2 linked regions of the Ruminococcus albus AD2013 genome follow. Each later gene encodes a partner of the first gene's protein in a complex. Links are inferred from orthologs where the notes say so. Each region holds a gene or a part of one and is shown on either strand. Other genes may lie near its edges.

Region 1 (7,855 bases):
TCATAGTGATATTCGATGATATCTCCCTTGATGTGGGTCAGATGAGGATAAGAAGAAAAGGTTCGGCGGGGGGACATAACGGCATCAAGAGCATCATCGCACAATGCGACGGTGAAAACTTCCCGAGGATAAAGCTTGGGGTAGGCAAAAAGCCTAATCCCGCATATGACCTTGCTAAATGGGTGCTATCAAAATTCAGCGAAGAGGACAGAAAAAAACTGGACGGTGCCGCTGAAAATGCTTGCAATGCGCTGGAACTTATGGTGCAGGGTAAGATAGATGAAGCTATGAACAAATTCAATGCGTAGTTTTTAGGGTATGATGTGATGAATATATTTTTTGAAACGGCGAGCCGTCTTGAACATTACAAGGATATCAAGAACTGCCTGCTGAAAGGCTATACTCCTGCCGCGGTGACAGGCGTTTCGGGTGTACACAAAGCTATGCTTACGGCAGCGCTGTCCTCACTGGGCAAGTGCTTGCTGATATGCGCCGACGAAGCCGATGCCACCAAAATGACGGCTGATATCAACGAGATGGCAGGTGAGCAGATAGCCTGCGTTTATCCTGCAAAGGATATGAACTTTGCTTACATGGAGGGCATATCCCGCGAGTACGAACATAGGCGTATAGCGGCACTTTCGGATATAGTATCGGGCAATTGCAGGATAATGGCGGCGGGTATGGAAGCCTGTCTGCAAGGTACGATACCTCCTGCCGCGTTAAAGGAGAATACTTTCGTTATTGAGAACGGCAGTGAGCTTGATGCAGAAGAACTTTCGCGGAAACTTCTTGCTGCGGGCTACACTAAGACCGATCAGGTCGAGGGTGCAGCGCAGTTTGCTGTGAGAGGTTCGATAATAGATATCTTCCCTGTACAGGATAAACAGCCTGTGCGTATCGAGCTTTGGGGCGATGAAGTGGATATGATGGCGTATTTCGACGTTGAATCCCAAAGACGCTCCGAGCCGCTGGATAAGGTGACTGTCGCACCCGCTCTGGAGATAATCTTTCCTGACAGCGCCGAACAGGTAAGACGTATGGAAGAACTGGCAAAGTCTGCCAGAGGAAAGCTGACCGACAAGATAAGAGAGCATATCCAAAAGGATATCGACCTCATTGAGAGCGGTATAATGCTCACCGATCTTGATAAATACTACTCCCTTGCGTACAGCGAAACGGCTACTGTTTTCGACTACTTCGGCGGGGGCTTTTGTGCTGTCTCGGAATACAACAACTGTATTGAAAAGGGCAAGGCGGCGTTGGCACAACTGTCAGAAGATCTGAAGATACTCTACACCGAGGGCATACTCTTCAAGCGGCTGGAGGGCTTCTGCCTTGATATGGGTCAGGCGGAGAGCAGGATAGTCAACATGAAGACGATCTTTATGGATACATTCATGCGCTCGCTGAACAGTGTAAAGCTGAAAAAGCTGATAAACACCGACTGTCGTCAGACCTCTGCGTGGGGCGGAAGCATGGTGGCTTTGCAGGAAGAATTGCAGACCCTCTGCGATAACGGCTACTGCACGGTGGTGCTGGCAGGTTCGGAGAAGACCGTGCCTATCATCGTAAAAGATCTGAAAGATTCAGGTATAAATGCGGAACAGATGGGTGAAAGCTTCGATATAAAGCCGGGAAAAGTCTATGTTCGCACGGGAAGTCTTTCGGCGGGATATGATTACCCATCTATCGGATGTGCACTGATAACCCAGATGAAAGCCCTGTCTTCAAAGCGCAAAAAGCCCAAGCACAAGGCGGGCGAGGAGATAAAAGCGCTTTCGGATATACATTCGGGTGATCTTGTGGTACATTCGATGTACGGCATAGGCAAATTCATGGGCATAAAGAACATCGAAACAGGCGGAGTCAAAAAGGATTACATCACTATCAGCTATGCGGGCACAGACGTGCTTTATGTGCCTGTTACTCAGCTTGACCTTGTATCGAGGTATGTGGGTCCCGGCGATGACGGCAATATCAAGCTGAACAAACTGAATTCCACCGAATGGACACGTACAAGGAACAAAGTTCGTGCCGCTGTAAAGGATATGGCTGAGGAACTCACAAAGCTGTACGCACAGCGTCAGATGGCAAAGGGCTATTCATTTGAGCCTGATGACGACTGGCAGAGGGATTTTGAGGAAAGATTTGACTATCAGGAAACAGATGACCAGCTGAGGGCGATAAACGAGATAAAGGGCGATATGGAAAAGCATACCCCCATGGACAGACTTCTCTGCGGCGATGTTGGTTTCGGCAAGACCGAAGTTGCACTGAGGGCGGCGTTCAAGTGCGTTGTCAACGGAAAACAGTGTGCGATACTGGCACCTACCACGGTGCTTGCATGGCAGCATTATCAGACGGCGATAAAGCGTTTTGAGCATTTCGCGGTGAAAGTCGAACTGCTGTCAAGATTCCGCAAACCCAAGGAACAGGCGGCTATCGTTCGTGAACTTAAAAGAGGTACTGTTGACCTTATAATAGGTACTCACAGACTGGTATCAAAGGACGTTGAGTTCAAGGACTTAGGTCTTGCGATAATAGACGAGGAACAGCGTTTCGGTGTGGCGCACAAGGAGAAATTCAAGGAAAATCACCCCGGGGTGGATATACTGACCCTTTCGGCGACACCTATACCCCGTACCCTGAACATGGCGCTCAGCGGCATAAGGGATATGTCCGTCATAGAAGAACCGCCTATGGACAGACATCCTATACAGACCTACGTTATCGAACATAATGACGGTGTGATACTGCAGGCTATAAGTAAGGAATTAAGGCGCGGCGGACAGGTCTACTATATACACAACAGGATAGATACCATACTTCGCACTGTTGACCGTCTGCAAAATAGTATCCCCGATGCGAGAATAGGCTATGCCCACGGACAGATGGATGAAAAAGAACTCTCCGAGATATGGCGGCAGGTGGTCGAACACGAGATAGATATACTTGTATGCACAACGCTTATCGAAACGGGTATAGACGTACCCAATGTGAATACGCTGATAATCGAGGACGCTGACAGGCTGGGACTTTCACAGCTTCACCAGTTGAGAGGCCGCGTGGGACGTTCAAACAGGCGAGCGTTTGCTTACTTTACATTCAGACGCGGGAAAGTGCTCAATGAGACCGCAAGCAAGAGATTGCAGGCTATAAGGGAGTTCACCCAGTTCGGTTCAGGTTTCCACATAGCTATGAGAGATCTTGAGATACGCGGCGCCGGAAGTATACTTTCGGCAAAGCAGCACGGTCATATGGAGGCTGTTGGATACGATATGTACCTGCGACTTCTCAACGAAGCTATAGCCGAGCAGAAAGGCGAGGAGATACCGCATTCGCCCGAGGACTGCCTTGTGGATATCGCCATAAATGCGTATATCCCCGATGGCTATATCGAGAATGCGGCGCAGAGAGTTGACGCATACCGCAAGATAGCGTCGATCGCGACGGAAGAAGATTCCCGCGATGTACTTGATGAACTGATTGACCGTTACGGCGACCCGCCGAAGTCGGTGCTTGGTCTGGTGCAGATAGCGCTGTTGAGAAACAGGGCTTCAAGACTGGGCATAAAGGAAATAAAGCAGATGGGTCCGAAGATGCAGTTCTATATCACGACCTTAGAACCAAGGCAGATAGCGGCACTAGCAGGCAAATACAAGAGCCGTGTGCGTTTCGTGGACGAGTTAAAACCGTATTTCGCGGTGACAGCGGGCAAGCAGCAGAAATCCGCGGAACTTATGCAGGAAGTCATAGAGACTATAAACCTGCGCTGAATACAACATCATCGTAGTTTAGGCGGGGGAGACCCGTTAAGATAGGAGAATAGATTTGAAAAAAGATTTTGTAAGGGGTATGTCTCACGGTGTGCCGATAATGCTGGGATATCTGTCGGTATCCTTCGGATTCGGCATAGCGGCGGTCGGTAAGGGATTGAGCGCACTTTGCGCTTCGCTGATATCACTGACCAATGTTACAAGTGCGGGACAGGCAGCAGGTATCGATATCATCGCGGCAGGGGGAACTCTGCTGGAGATGGTTCTGGTGCAGATAACCATAAATATGAGATATTCGCTGATGGCACTTTCGCTTTCGCAGAAGCTCGATAAGAAATTCACAACGCCCCACAGGCTTGCGGCAAGCTACGGCATAACTGATGAGATATTTGCTGTTTGTGCTGCACAGAATACTCCGCTTACACCCGCGTATATGTACGGTATGATATTCGTGGCTGTATTGGGCTGGGTAAGCGGCACGGCTATGGGTGCAGCTGCGGGTCAGCTTCTTCCTGCCGCCGTATCCAGTGCCATGGGACTGGTACTTTATGGTATGTTCATAGCGATAGTGGTACCTCCTTGTAAAAAAGAAATGGGCGTGCTGGCAGTTTCGCTGACAGCTGTGGTGATAAGTCTGCTGTTCAAGTACGTGTTCACTGCGGTATCGGGCGGATTTGCGATGATAATATGTGCGATAGTTGCTTCGCTTTTGGGTGCGTGGCTTTTCCCTGTAAAGGATACACAGGAGGGAAAAGAATGAGTATTGTGATATATGTAGCGGTGATGGCGGCAGTTACCTACCTTATACGCATGGTTCCCTTTACATTTTTCAGGAGGAAGATAACTTCAAGATTCTGGCTGAGTTTTCTGCATTACATACCCTATGCGGTGCTGAGTGCAATGACATTTCCTGCGATAATCTACAGCACGGGAAGCACCGTCACTGCGGTGGCAGGAACAGTAGTGGCGCTTGCAATGGCATATTTTGAACTTCCGCTGATAGCGGTGGCACTGGGCGCTTCTGCGGCGGCTTTCATTGCGGGGCTTATCATTTAAAAAAAGAAACAACGAGTTGAGGACAAAAGGAGAAGACTTTGTATAGCAACGATAAAAGATCATTATTTGAGAAACAATATCTCAGGCTGTATAAAAAACTTTATTACTGCGCACTTGCAGTGCTTTGCAGAGAATCAGAAGCCGCAGATGCAGTCCGTGAGAGCGTGCTTGCTATGTATGCGGTATACAGCGGGGAATGTACTGCGAGGGAATTCGATGTAAGGATATTTTCGGCGTTGATTAAGACTACCGAAAAACTTCACAGAAACAAGAGCTTTTCGCGGGATGTTGAAGTCGTGAAAGATGATGTGCCGCAGGTGCTGGCTGAGATCAAAAAGATATCTCCAAAAGAAAGACTTTGCCTTGCTCTGAATGGCATAGCTGGGCTTTCGGCGGCAGATATCGCTGATATAACCGAGATGAAGTCCACTGAAGTAAGGGCGAATATCTCTGACGGAAGGGAAAGGCTGAAAAACATCGGTATGAAAGGGCTGGGACGCGGCGTGCTGATAAAGGGTCAGGAAGATATGTTCCCGATACCCGAAAAACTTCGCCCCGAGAATATCGGTGAGATGCTGGATAACGGCAGTATGGCGATAACAGCAGCTGCGATGGAGGCGGCAAACAAAAATCCTGAAATTGTCAGAAAGCAGAGCAAAATCCCTAAGATAGCTGCCGCAGCCGCTGCGGTCGTTGTTGTTGCGGGCGTTGGCTTTATGCTTCGCGACTGGAAAACTCCCGAAAAAACAAAGAAAGCAGAAAAGGTGATCGCACAGGAAGAGAAAAAAGACGATCTCGGTTTTGTGGGGCTGAGAAGAGGTTCGTATAAGTCGCTGCATACGTTCCTGATTGAAAGTGATGTGCAAAGCTGGAAATATCTGGGCGAAAATGTGCTTCTGCGATATATCAATGACAGAGACAATGAAGAGACAAATTTATCGTACATTATGGGTGCGTATTTCAGGGAAAACTGTATTTACGAGGGTGGCGGAGAAATAACTCTGCTGACGAGCAGAGATCATTCAAAAAAAGAGATAAGCCATCCGGAGAGATTTTTGCAGGAAAATGACAAAGTGTTCGATGCAGGTTCGACAAGCATAAAAAGCTGTAAGCTTGATAAGGGCAAGGCAGAATTTTCCGAGCATGATATGATGAGTGAAACGTTTATCAGGAAAGATCTTGCGGAAAATCAGGCGGATAAAGAAAAAGGCACGGGATATGGACCATATGTCTTCGGGATGATGCTGAACGGCGATGAACTGATAGCTTTATACGATTTCTATAAGCCTGAAATGATAGGTGATAAAAAGATAAATCAGGAATACTGTGGGTTCTGTGTTTTTGACAAGAACAGTGAGGAACTTCTTTACGAGTATGAACAGCCCGGGATAATGGAAGACCTTATCATTGGCGATAATGGCAGGATAACTGTTATAAGTCGGTATTCTTCCGGCCGAAGCGCTGCGGAAGCTGAAAAATATATTTCGGGCGAGCCTGCATTTCTTCCGGAAACATATGAAAACGGCGAAGCTTCGCTTATAGACGAGGACGATATCTATATCTCTGCAAAGGCTGAAATGCCTGTGCTTAAGATAATGAGCAGTATTGATACTGCAGGAGAGATGAAATGTACCGACAAATTGGCGTTGACTGTCTCGTCTTCAAAAATAATCGAAAAGGGAAGCGATATATGGATCGCTTCGCGGTGTGGCGTAAGTGATGAAAGCGCTATGCAGATGATGAAAATAGATACTTCGGCGGGGCTGGAAATAAAAGCTTTCGGGGACATTCCTTCCGATGCTGTGTTTGCTTTCGACGATTATATCTCTTCTTTTTCTGCTGTGAACGGTGTGCTGTATATCTCAAGCGGTGAACGCGCAATAGCTTTTGATGAGGAACTGAACTGTCTGGGACAATATAAGCGCACGGTATATCTCGATAAACCCGAGGTGGGCGATGAAGAATGGCCCGGCAATTTCAGTGGTTCTGTTCTTGATGGTTCGACTGTGTATTTTGCGGAATATATGTCAGGCGAGGACGACAGCAGGGAAGCTGTGGTGCTGGAATCTGCCGATCTGAGTGATATCAACTCTCCGAAAGTGACGAGCTACAAGGAGGATACGCTTTCCGCACCTGTAGTGACAGATGGCGCATACGGTGAAGAATGGTTCGCTGATGACGATGTATGTCTTATTATTTCGGATCACTATGATGACGATGTTGCCAGTTTGCTGTTAAAGCTTGTTAGCCTTCGTCCTGAAGACGTTGTTGAAGGTAAAGCCAGCCGACCTGTATTTAAAACGGCATGGACTGAGGACGGATTCGCAAGAGGTTACACCGAATATGATACCGACAATGCGATACCAATACGCAGACCCGGGGTGCTGTCGCAGATTGAAGATCTGAAATGTGAACCTAATGGTATATTGTACTGCCCGATAAATGGAAAATACTGCTGTTTGCCGCTTGAAACGGAGTTCGATCATGATGCCTATGAGATATCCATGAATGAATATTACCAGTATCTTATCGATGGTGAGGACGATAAAGTTGCCGAGGATTACGATGAGGACGGCAATACGGTCTATTATTATTACAACAGTAAAACCGCAAAACAGAACTATATCCTGATAGAAATCGATGGTGAAGAACTGAAAGTCGTAGGCAAGACGTCTTTCGAGCCCAAGGATATCGATGATATTTATCATTATCCTTACCTGGATGTGACAGGATTTGTGGTGTACGATGACTATCTGTATATTTTTAGTTCCCGGTCATTAGTTGAAAGTTTTCCTCTCAAGGATATCAAATAGTAAATATTATTTATATGAAAGCACGTTTGCAAAGGTCTGGGATCGTTGCAAACGTGCTTGTATTTTTATGGGAAGTGCCTTAAACGTTTGCGGATAATGATCCGTACAAAGGCTTTGTGCACAATGACGAAAAGAATGTTGAAAACCTTGGGGGTAATTGGGAATATGAGATTGTTTGCGGGCGGTTCGTCACACATTGGGTGCTTT
Region 2 (8,738 bases), 260 kb from region 1 along the record:
AATCCACGGCATAAAGACCAGCAGCCATATCGGGAATATCATATTGTAAAGCTTTGTATCTTTTTTCATGGTTGTTTTTCTCCTTATATCTGATGTTTTATCTGCTCTCTTTTTATGTTGTAGTTCTGCACAAAGTATCTGTTTTATTTTTGTCCGCTTTTACAGAACAATCGTCACAGTCCACGCTCATATTCCTCAGCCGCTTTCTTCACCTTTTCAAGATGGAACGAGGAATACACGCACCTGTCGCCCGCTGTCAGCAGGCGATAATGCTGTGATATATAATTCTGCTGTATCTTCCATTTATCGGTGGTCTCTATCTGCCTCCACCATACCTTGCCGCCATGAGTCTGACGAAAGTTGATAGTTGTATCATCGAAAGCCAGCGCCTTTACAAGGTCGCTCATCTCTCCGCCGAAAGCGTTCTGCAAAACACTGCTGTCCGAGAATATCACCGCCAGCGCCGCCGAACCCGTCCACCCCAGCAGAGTTCTTCCTTTTTCTATCTCCACAAGAGTTTTCTTCGATATCCCCAGACAATGCGCCATTTTATCCTGATTAAGTTCAAACTCCGTCCTCACCAGTTTAAGATTTCGGCTCATCATACTGATGAATTCATCACGATTCATTTTATCACCTCTCTCCGGATCAAGTTTGTATTATTGTTTGCAACATCTTCATCAATAAAAGCTAATTGCTCTAAAATGCACAGTTCCTCATCTGTCAAATCATAAACTGATAGATTTTCATTACTCATATATTATCCTCCTATTAGTCATTAATGTGTAGCTCCAAAAGATTTGTGCTATCTTCATCGAACGATATTTTATAATCTGAAACCAAAAAATAATCGGTATAATAATCACTGCAATTAGCATTTGTTAATTTCGCGATATCAACATCTTTAACAGTAGTTATTCTGATAGTTCCAACTAATTCTTTCTCAATAGAGTAATCAAGCAAGCTTTGTGAAAAAGCTTCACATTTATCTTTATCACATATCTCCGAAGAAATAAACACTACCGTGCTAATACCCAGCTTAAAATCAAAAGTATCCGTGTTATCAAAATTAATTTCACCAAGCTGATTATCATTTACATTATGAGCAAACACCTTTACCTTATCAGACCCAAAATAATCACGTGCATAATCATCATACATTTTTTCAATGTGCATCAATATCTCGTAATCCCCGTAATTATCGGAAAATTCTCCGTTTTTTACACGCACAGAAACTATGCTTCTGCTGTCGTTCCTGTCAGCACCTTCGGGCATTACAATGAGTTCTTCTTTCTGCCCGAACCCTGCACGGTAATAACCCGCATATTCAAACTCAATGCCGTACTTATCCACCAGATATCGGTGCATCATTCCCATGCGGTAAATCGAATCCCGCTGCCCAATTTTAAGCTCATTGTAATCCGTCGGAAGACCTTTTGATTTCAGCACGTTTATCTGCCAGTCATCAAGCTGGGCAGGGTCATCGAGTTCATAATCTGCCGCCATGTAGTGCTTCGGCGCTTTTTCCGTATTTTTCCCGCACCCCGCCGCACAAACAGCCAGCACCGCCGCGGTCATTATTGCAAGCAGTTTTTTGAGTATCATCAAAACTCCCCCAAATAGTATCTTTTTGCTTCTATGGTGTAATTTTACACTATATTATCCATTTTGTCAATACTTATGCAAAATTTTCTCTAAACTTTCACATAACTCTTTTTGCTGTCACAAATGCTTATATCGATTTTTGTGCATAAATACGTCTGTATGCGATAGCATCTTTCGGGCACTCATTTTCAAACAAATGTTCCATGTGGAACATTTGTTTTGTCAGCATATACTTACATACAAAAAGCGGTCACATGATTTCGCACACCCGCGAAATATGTGACCGCCCGCTTATATTGTTTAATTTGAAATTTGATCTTGTGTATTACGTACCTCGTATTTCTTAACGCAGTACAAGTTCAGGTTGCGGATCCTGACCTGTCTTTCCTGTTGCAGGATCCTTTGTCTGAACCATAAAATCTGTCCAGAATACATATTTATCAGATGGCATCTTGCTCACATATACGATCATACCCTCATAATTGAATTTCAACTTATCGTTGATAAGCTTGTCACAGCCGGTGAGAGATGCTTTCATGTCTATCTTCAGACCATCCTTTGAGGCAGCCTGAAAATCGTCGTTTTCAAGTAGGCTCTGATAATCGAGACCTTCAGCTTTCAGATAATCCTCCACACTCTCATGTACATTCCTAGCCGCTAAATCAAGATTAGATTCGCTGTAATTCTTGTTGTATAAAGGCGCATCCAGATCAAGTTTGCCCCATTCAGCAGTACCGTCTGTGGGGTGCGGATACTGACCTACTTTTCCCGTCCTGTTATCCTTTGCCTGAACAAAGTAAGTATCCTCGCCGTCAATTTCCGTCCTGCCAACGTAAACGCTTATATTGCCGCGTGAAAACATCGATGCTAAGGCATTTATCTCCCTGTCGGTTTCAGATCTGTATTTATAGTTGAATCCCGTCTTCATGCCGTCCTTGGAATTTAAATTCGCAAATACCCCATTTTTGAAACACTCATCGAATGAGACACCCTTGGCTTTGTAATCATTGAGAATTTGGTCAATACCATTATAGCAGGCAAATGCAGTTTTGTTCAGATCTTTGACAGAGTTTGATTTGTCAAGATCCGAGTAGACTGTTATCCCCACGGGAACATTGGAACTATTGCCGGGATCCGTCATGGTAAAGCTGAACGATACACATTCATTCGGGGCAACAGAACCATTGGTGCCGTCATCCTTGATTATGCGGAACATCCAATAGTCGGGACTGAATAGCTTGCCATTCTTCACGCTTTCTATATCACCATAGTTTACAAACCTTACTGCCCAGTTGTTTATTTTCTTCTTGGTGGTGTTTTTAAGCGTTACCTTAACGGTGCTTTTGCCGTCCTTAACGGAAAGCACTTCGTACTTTGCCATATAGCCTGCGCCTTTATAAGCCTTATAGTCGCCCGCTTTAAGTTCAGCCGATGCGGTGAGTGAAAGTCCGCAGGCAAGTGTCAGTGCAGTTGCACCTGACATGATCTTCTTGAAAATATTCATTTTTAACCCTCCTGTATTTTGTGAGCATTATCATTTAAATCTCACGCCTATGATTATATCACAGCTCGGATTCGCTGTCAATATTATTTTGACCAATAGCTTTATTTCGTGTCGTCACTGAGAACTTTATTGTACAGTTAAGCAACTTATTACAGATGATACGCTGTCTTGTCTGATCTTGGTTTTCTCAGCATATACTCGCATACAAAAACAGTGGGCAGTCACATCCCGCATCCCCGCGAGATCATGTGACCGCCCGCTTTATTCTTTACTTTAAGTTTTGGCTTTGTGCCTTATGCTGATGGTTCAGCCGACAGATCAGCTGTTTCACACTTATGATATGTCAGTTTATGTCAAATAGAACCCAGCCAAAGACTAGTCTCGCCTGTTTTTGGATCTTTTGTTTGAACAGAAAATATAAACTTATCATCAGATGGTATCTCGCCCACATTTACGATCATGCCCTCAAAATCGAATTTCAGCCTATCGTTGATAACCTTGTCCAAGCCATCGTAAGATGCCTTCATGTCTATTTTCAGACCTTCCTCTGAGGTAGCTTGGGAACTGCCGTGTTCAAAGATTCTCTGATAGTCCTGACCTTCGGACATCAGTTCATAAAGATAATCCTGCACACATTCAGTCGCTGCCTTAGCCGCCGCACTAAGTTGAAAATCTTTATAATTTACTTGTAATGGCGCATTCAGGTCAAATGTGCCCCATTCGGCAGTGCCGTCTGTTGGGTGCGGGAACTGACCCACCTTACCTGTCTTGTTATCCCTTACCTGCACAAAGCAGCTATCCTCGTCGTCGATCTCCGTTCTGCCAACGTATACGCTTATATCTCCGCGGGCATACTGCGATGCTGCCATATTTATTGCAGAATCGCCCTTTGCTTTGTATTTGTAATTGAATCCGGTCTTCATGCCGTCTTTTGAATTTGAATTCTCGAACAGCCCGAATCCAAAACAAGTATCAACTGTGCAGGCAGCATTTATGTAACCACCAATACAGTACATGGCAGAATGATAACATTCCCTTGCTGCTGTGTTAAGTTCATCGACGGTGTTGGATTTGTTGATATCCGAGTAGACCCTTATCCTCTCGGGAAGTTCACTACAATTTTCCCAATCCAGCATGGTAAAGCTGAACGAAACACACTGGTTCGGAGCAACAGTACCGTTAGTACCGCAGTCCCTTATCACGTTGTTATACTTTTCTCCCGGAGTGAACAGCCTGCCGTACTTTACGTCCTCGATTATACCTAAGAAGCTGCGGTCAAACCCCACTGCCCAGTGGTTTATCGTTTTCTTGCTTGTGTTTTTCAGTGTTACCTTAACGGTGGTCTTGCCGTCCTTAACAGAAAGCACTTCGTACTTTGCCATATAACCTGTGCCCTTGTAAGCCTTTGAATCGCCTTCTTTAAGTTCAGCCGATGCGGTGAGTGAAAGTCCGCAGGCAAGTGCCAGAGCAGTTACGCCGGAAATAATTTTCTTGAAACTTTTCATTTTTAACCCTCCTGTATCTTGTGAGCATTATCATTTAAATCTCACGCCTATGATTATATCACAGCTCATATTTTCTGTCAATAATATTTGGTAAAAACCTTGTTTAGTTCTTTTGCCGGGAAATTTATTGTACAATTACTTCGTTTACAGCATCTTCTTCAGATACATTCCCGTATAGCTCTCCTCACAAGCCGCTATCTCCTCGGGTGTGCCTGTACATACCACTGTACCGCCCTTGTCACCGCCCTCGGGACCAAGGTCGATTATGTGGTCGGCTGTCTTTATAACATCAAGATTGTGCTCTATCACAAGCACAGTATTTCCCGCATCGGCAAGCCTTTGCAGAACTTCTATCAGCTTGTGAACGTCCGCTGTATGCAGACCTGTTGTCGGCTCATCGAGGATATATATGGTGCGTCCTGTGGCACGCTTTGCAAGCTCAGTCGCAAGTTTAACACGCTGTGCTTCACCGCCCGAAAGCGTTGTCGCAGGCTGACCTATCTTCACATATCCCAGACCTACTTCGTAAAGGGTCTGCAATTTGCGCTGTATTTTCGGCATATTCGTGAAGAACTGCACGCCTTCCTCCACTGTCATTTCCAGTACATCGTATATACTCTTACCCTTGTATTTTACTTCCAGAGTTTCGCGGTTATACCGCTTTCCTCCGCACACCTCGCAAGGCACGTACACATCGGGCAGGAAGTGCATCTCTATCTTGATTATGCCGTCGCCCTCGCAGGCTTCGCATCGTCCGCCCTTTACGTTGAAAGAAAATCTTCCCGAATTGTAGCCTTTCATCTTAGCGTCCTGTGTCTGGGCGAAAAGTTCACGGATATCGGTAAAAACGCCTGTATAGGTCGCGGGGTTCGATCTCGGTGTTCTGCCTATTGGGGACTGGTCGATATTTATTACTTTATCGAGATGGGATACGCCCTCCATTTTATCGAACTCTCCCGCCCTGACTTTCGCGCGGTTAAGTTTTGCAGAAAGGTATTTGTTGATGATCTCGTTCACCAGCGAACTCTTTCCGCTGCCCGATACACCCGTAACACAGGTGAAAGTTCCCAGCGGTATCTTAACGTCTATATTTTTCAGATTGTTCTGCCTTGCGCCCTTTACCGTCAGGAATTTACCGTTGCCCTTGCGCCTTTCTGTCGGTACGGGTATCTTTCTTCTTCCGCTGAGGTACTGCCCTGTTATCGAGCGTTCACTGGCTTTGATATCTTCCACCGTACCCTGCGCCACGACTTCACCGCCGTGTATGCCCGCTCCCGGACCTATATCGACTATATGGTCAGCGGCATACATGGTATCCTCGTCATGCTCGACCACTATCAGCGTGTTGCCAAGGTCGCGCAGACGTTTCAGCGTAGCTATCAGCTTATCGTTGTCCCTCTGGTGCAGACCTATGGATGGTTCATCAAGGATATAAAGCACTCCCACCAGTGATGAACCTATCTGCGTAGCAAGCCTTATTCTCTGGCTCTCGCCGCCCGAAAGCGTACCCGCAGAACGGGACAGTGTCAGGTATTCAAGACCCACGCTGGCAAGGAATCCCAGTCTGTCCTTTATCTCCTTGATTATCCTCTCGCCTATCAGCTTTTCGCGCTCGGTAAGCTCAACGCTGTCCAGAAATCCCAGCACTGACACAACAGACTTATCGCAAAGCTCCGCAATATTCAGCCCGCCCACAGTCACGCTAAGGCTCTCGGGACGAAGTCTTCTGCCCTTGCAGGCAGGGCAGACTTCCTCGGTCATATTCGATTCGATATCAGCCTTTGACCAATCGCTGTTCGATTCCTTGTAACGTCTTTCCAGATTGGGGATTATTCCCTCAAAAGCTGAATCATACTCCGCTTTATAGAACTTGCTGCCGCGTGAAAGATGAAGTTTGTGGTCGCCTGTACCATACAGGAACAAACCAAGCTGTTCCTCTGTCAGTTCGCTGACGGGCTTATCCAGCGGCACGCCGTATTCCTCGGATATCGCCCTGAAATACATATTGGCTATTGAGCTATCATCAGAAACATTCCAGCCGCTTGCCTTGATAGCACCCTCGGATATGGATAGATTCTTGTTCGGCACTATCAGGTCGGGGTCTATCTTTTTGAAAACTCCCAGGCCCGTACACTTCTCACAGGCACCGTAGGGATTGTTGAACGAGAACATTCTGGGTGCAAGCTCCCCTATGGACACTCCGTGTTCGGGGCAGGCATAGCTCTGCGAGAACGTCATTTCCTCGCCGCCGATAACATCAGCCGTCACAAGTCCGCCCGTCAGCGCGGACACAGTTTCGATACTATCTGTAAGTCTCGATTTTACGCTCTCCTTGATAACAAGCCTGTCCACTACTATCTCGATGGTGTGCTTCTTGTTTTTCTCAAGCTCTATATTCTCCGAAAGGTCATAGGTGATGCCGTCCACCCTCACACGTACATAGCCGGACTTCCTAGCCTGCTCGAATTCCTTCTGGTGAGTACCCTTTCTTCCCCGCACTATGGGAGCAAGAAGCTGTATCTTGGTACCCTCTTCCAGTGCCATCAGCTGATCGACTATCTGATCGACTGTCTGCTGTTTTATCTCCCGTCCGCACACAGGACAGTGGGGCACACCTATCCTTGCGTACAAAAGTCGCAGATAATCGTATATCTCCGTAACCGTACCCACAGTTGAACGGGGGTTCTTGGAGGTAGTCTTCTGATCGATGGATATCGCAGGTGAAAGCCCCTCGATGCTGTCAACATCGGGCTTGTCCATCTGCCCCAGGAACATTCTCGCATATGAGGACAGAGATTCCACATATCTCCTCTGACCGTCTGCATATATCGTATCAAAAGCCAGTGAACTCTTACCCGAACCCGAAAGCCCCGTCATAACGATAAGCTTATCTCGCGGTATGGTAAGATCCACGTTTTTAAGGTTATGCTCTCTCGCACCCTTTATGATTATTTCGTTAATGGGCATTTTATCAACTCCGTTTGGTTTCAGCTGTTAAGCTGTATAACTGCATAATATTGGTTCTGTATGTTTATGGAATAGAGGACTTCTGCTTTATCGGTATCAGTGATATCCTCAAGGTGGTCATCAGCAAAGATCATATCTTCCCTGTATTTGTCCTCAACAGCACTTCCTGCACTTGTTTTCCATAAATCTGTGTTCTCTTCAAAAAAATTCCTGTCATTGTCGATGATCTTTTTGTACCACTCACCGTTCTTGCTGAAAGCTTCTACAGGCGCTATTACCATATCTACCTGTCTGCCATCGGTATTTCTGCCGAAACTCTCCTTATCCATGACATATGTGATAAATATTCCGTCAGCCTTTCTAAGGTACGCGGGAAAACACTGGGTATACCATATATTACCCGTACCATTGCTCGCAAGCAGCAAAACATTCCTGCCTGCGGTATCCTCTGCAAGGTCAGTATAGCTAGAGGTATGTTTATACAGATATGGCGCCTGCTCATTTATGTTTATCACGCAGATAAGTGCCGCCGCCATGATAAGCACTGCTATCTCTCCGACCCTTTTAGGGATATCCCTCAGAACTGCATAAACCACACCGACTACCGTCAGGCATACCAGAGGCATCACCACGAAGAGATATCTAACGCCTGCCTGACCCATCTCCTTGATATCGCTTATCACGGGAAGCATCAGTACAAAAGCGATGTTAGCTACAAGAAATGCAATGAATGTTCCGTCGATCGTTTTGATATCAGCCGGTATCTTCTTCGGAAGACCCTTTATCCATGCAGCTGTTCCACCTGCAAACTTCCTGAACCAGACTTCTTTGCGGAACAGGAAACACAGCGGTACACATATAACTGTAAGCACTGCAAGAACAGCTATAACGTAATATATAGTCGCTGACTTGTATATCGAAAACTCCTTGCCGACTGTATGCTTGAAAAGCAGATCGAGAACGTGTATAAGTCTTGTTCTGTAAGTACCCTCGTATTCTTTTCCGTTACCCATATTCTTATAAAGAAAAACGTGCTTTATCACGTAAGGATAAGCCGCACAGAATGCACCCAGTGCAGCTGTCATTGAAAGCCCGTAGATAAACATCTGCTTCACTTTTTTACGCGCAAGCATATACAGGCAGACTACCGCGGTGAA

The links.
Region 2: the proteins of mfd (region 1) and uvrA are in contact, whole or in part, in a crystal structure (PDB 4DFC), measured with the Escherichia coli proteins. The link is inferred for Ruminococcus albus AD2013 from one-to-one orthologs.

The regions. Positions count from the first base shown.
Region 1 is NZ_JAGS01000001.1:2,609,315-2,617,169, reverse strand. What follows is about bases 1-3,979. They hold mfd (transcription-repair coupling factor), read left to right. Parts: upstream 1-326; coding sequence 327-3,779; downstream 3,780-3,979. Other genes in these bases: N773_RS0111605 (AzlC family ABC transporter permease), read left to right, coding at 3,835-3,979; pth (aminoacyl-tRNA hydrolase), read left to right, coding at 1-308. Outside these bases: more of N773_RS0111605, read left to right, coding at 3,980-4,539; N773_RS0111600 (AzlD domain-containing protein), read left to right, coding at 4,536-4,835; N773_RS0111595 (hypothetical protein), read left to right, coding at 4,874-7,648. UniProt on the Escherichia coli protein: Couples transcription and DNA repair by recognizing RNA polymerase (RNAP) stalled at DNA lesions. Mediates ATP-dependent release of RNAP and its truncated transcript from the DNA, and recruitment of nucleotide excision repair machinery to the damaged site.
Region 2 is NZ_JAGS01000001.1:2,352,924-2,361,661, forward strand. The notes cover bases 4,559-7,945. They hold uvrA (excinuclease ABC subunit UvrA), read right to left. Parts: upstream 7,582-7,945; coding sequence 4,759-7,581; downstream 4,559-4,758. Other genes in these bases: N773_RS0110480 (hypothetical protein), read right to left, coding at 4,559-4,614; N773_RS0110490 (hypothetical protein), read right to left, coding at 7,602-7,945. Also shown: N773_RS0110455 (hypothetical protein), read right to left, coding at 1-69; N773_RS0110460 (helix-turn-helix transcriptional regulator), read right to left, coding at 174-629; N773_RS23285 (hypothetical protein), read right to left, coding at 626-757; N773_RS0110470 (hypothetical protein), read right to left, coding at 772-1,605; N773_RS0110475 (hypothetical protein), read right to left, coding at 1,949-3,109; more of N773_RS0110480, read right to left, coding at 3,463-4,558; more of N773_RS0110490, read right to left, coding at 7,946-8,738. UniProt on the Escherichia coli protein: The UvrABC repair system catalyzes the recognition and processing of DNA lesions. UvrA is an ATPase and a DNA-binding protein. A damage recognition complex composed of 2 UvrA and 2 UvrB subunits scans DNA for abnormalities.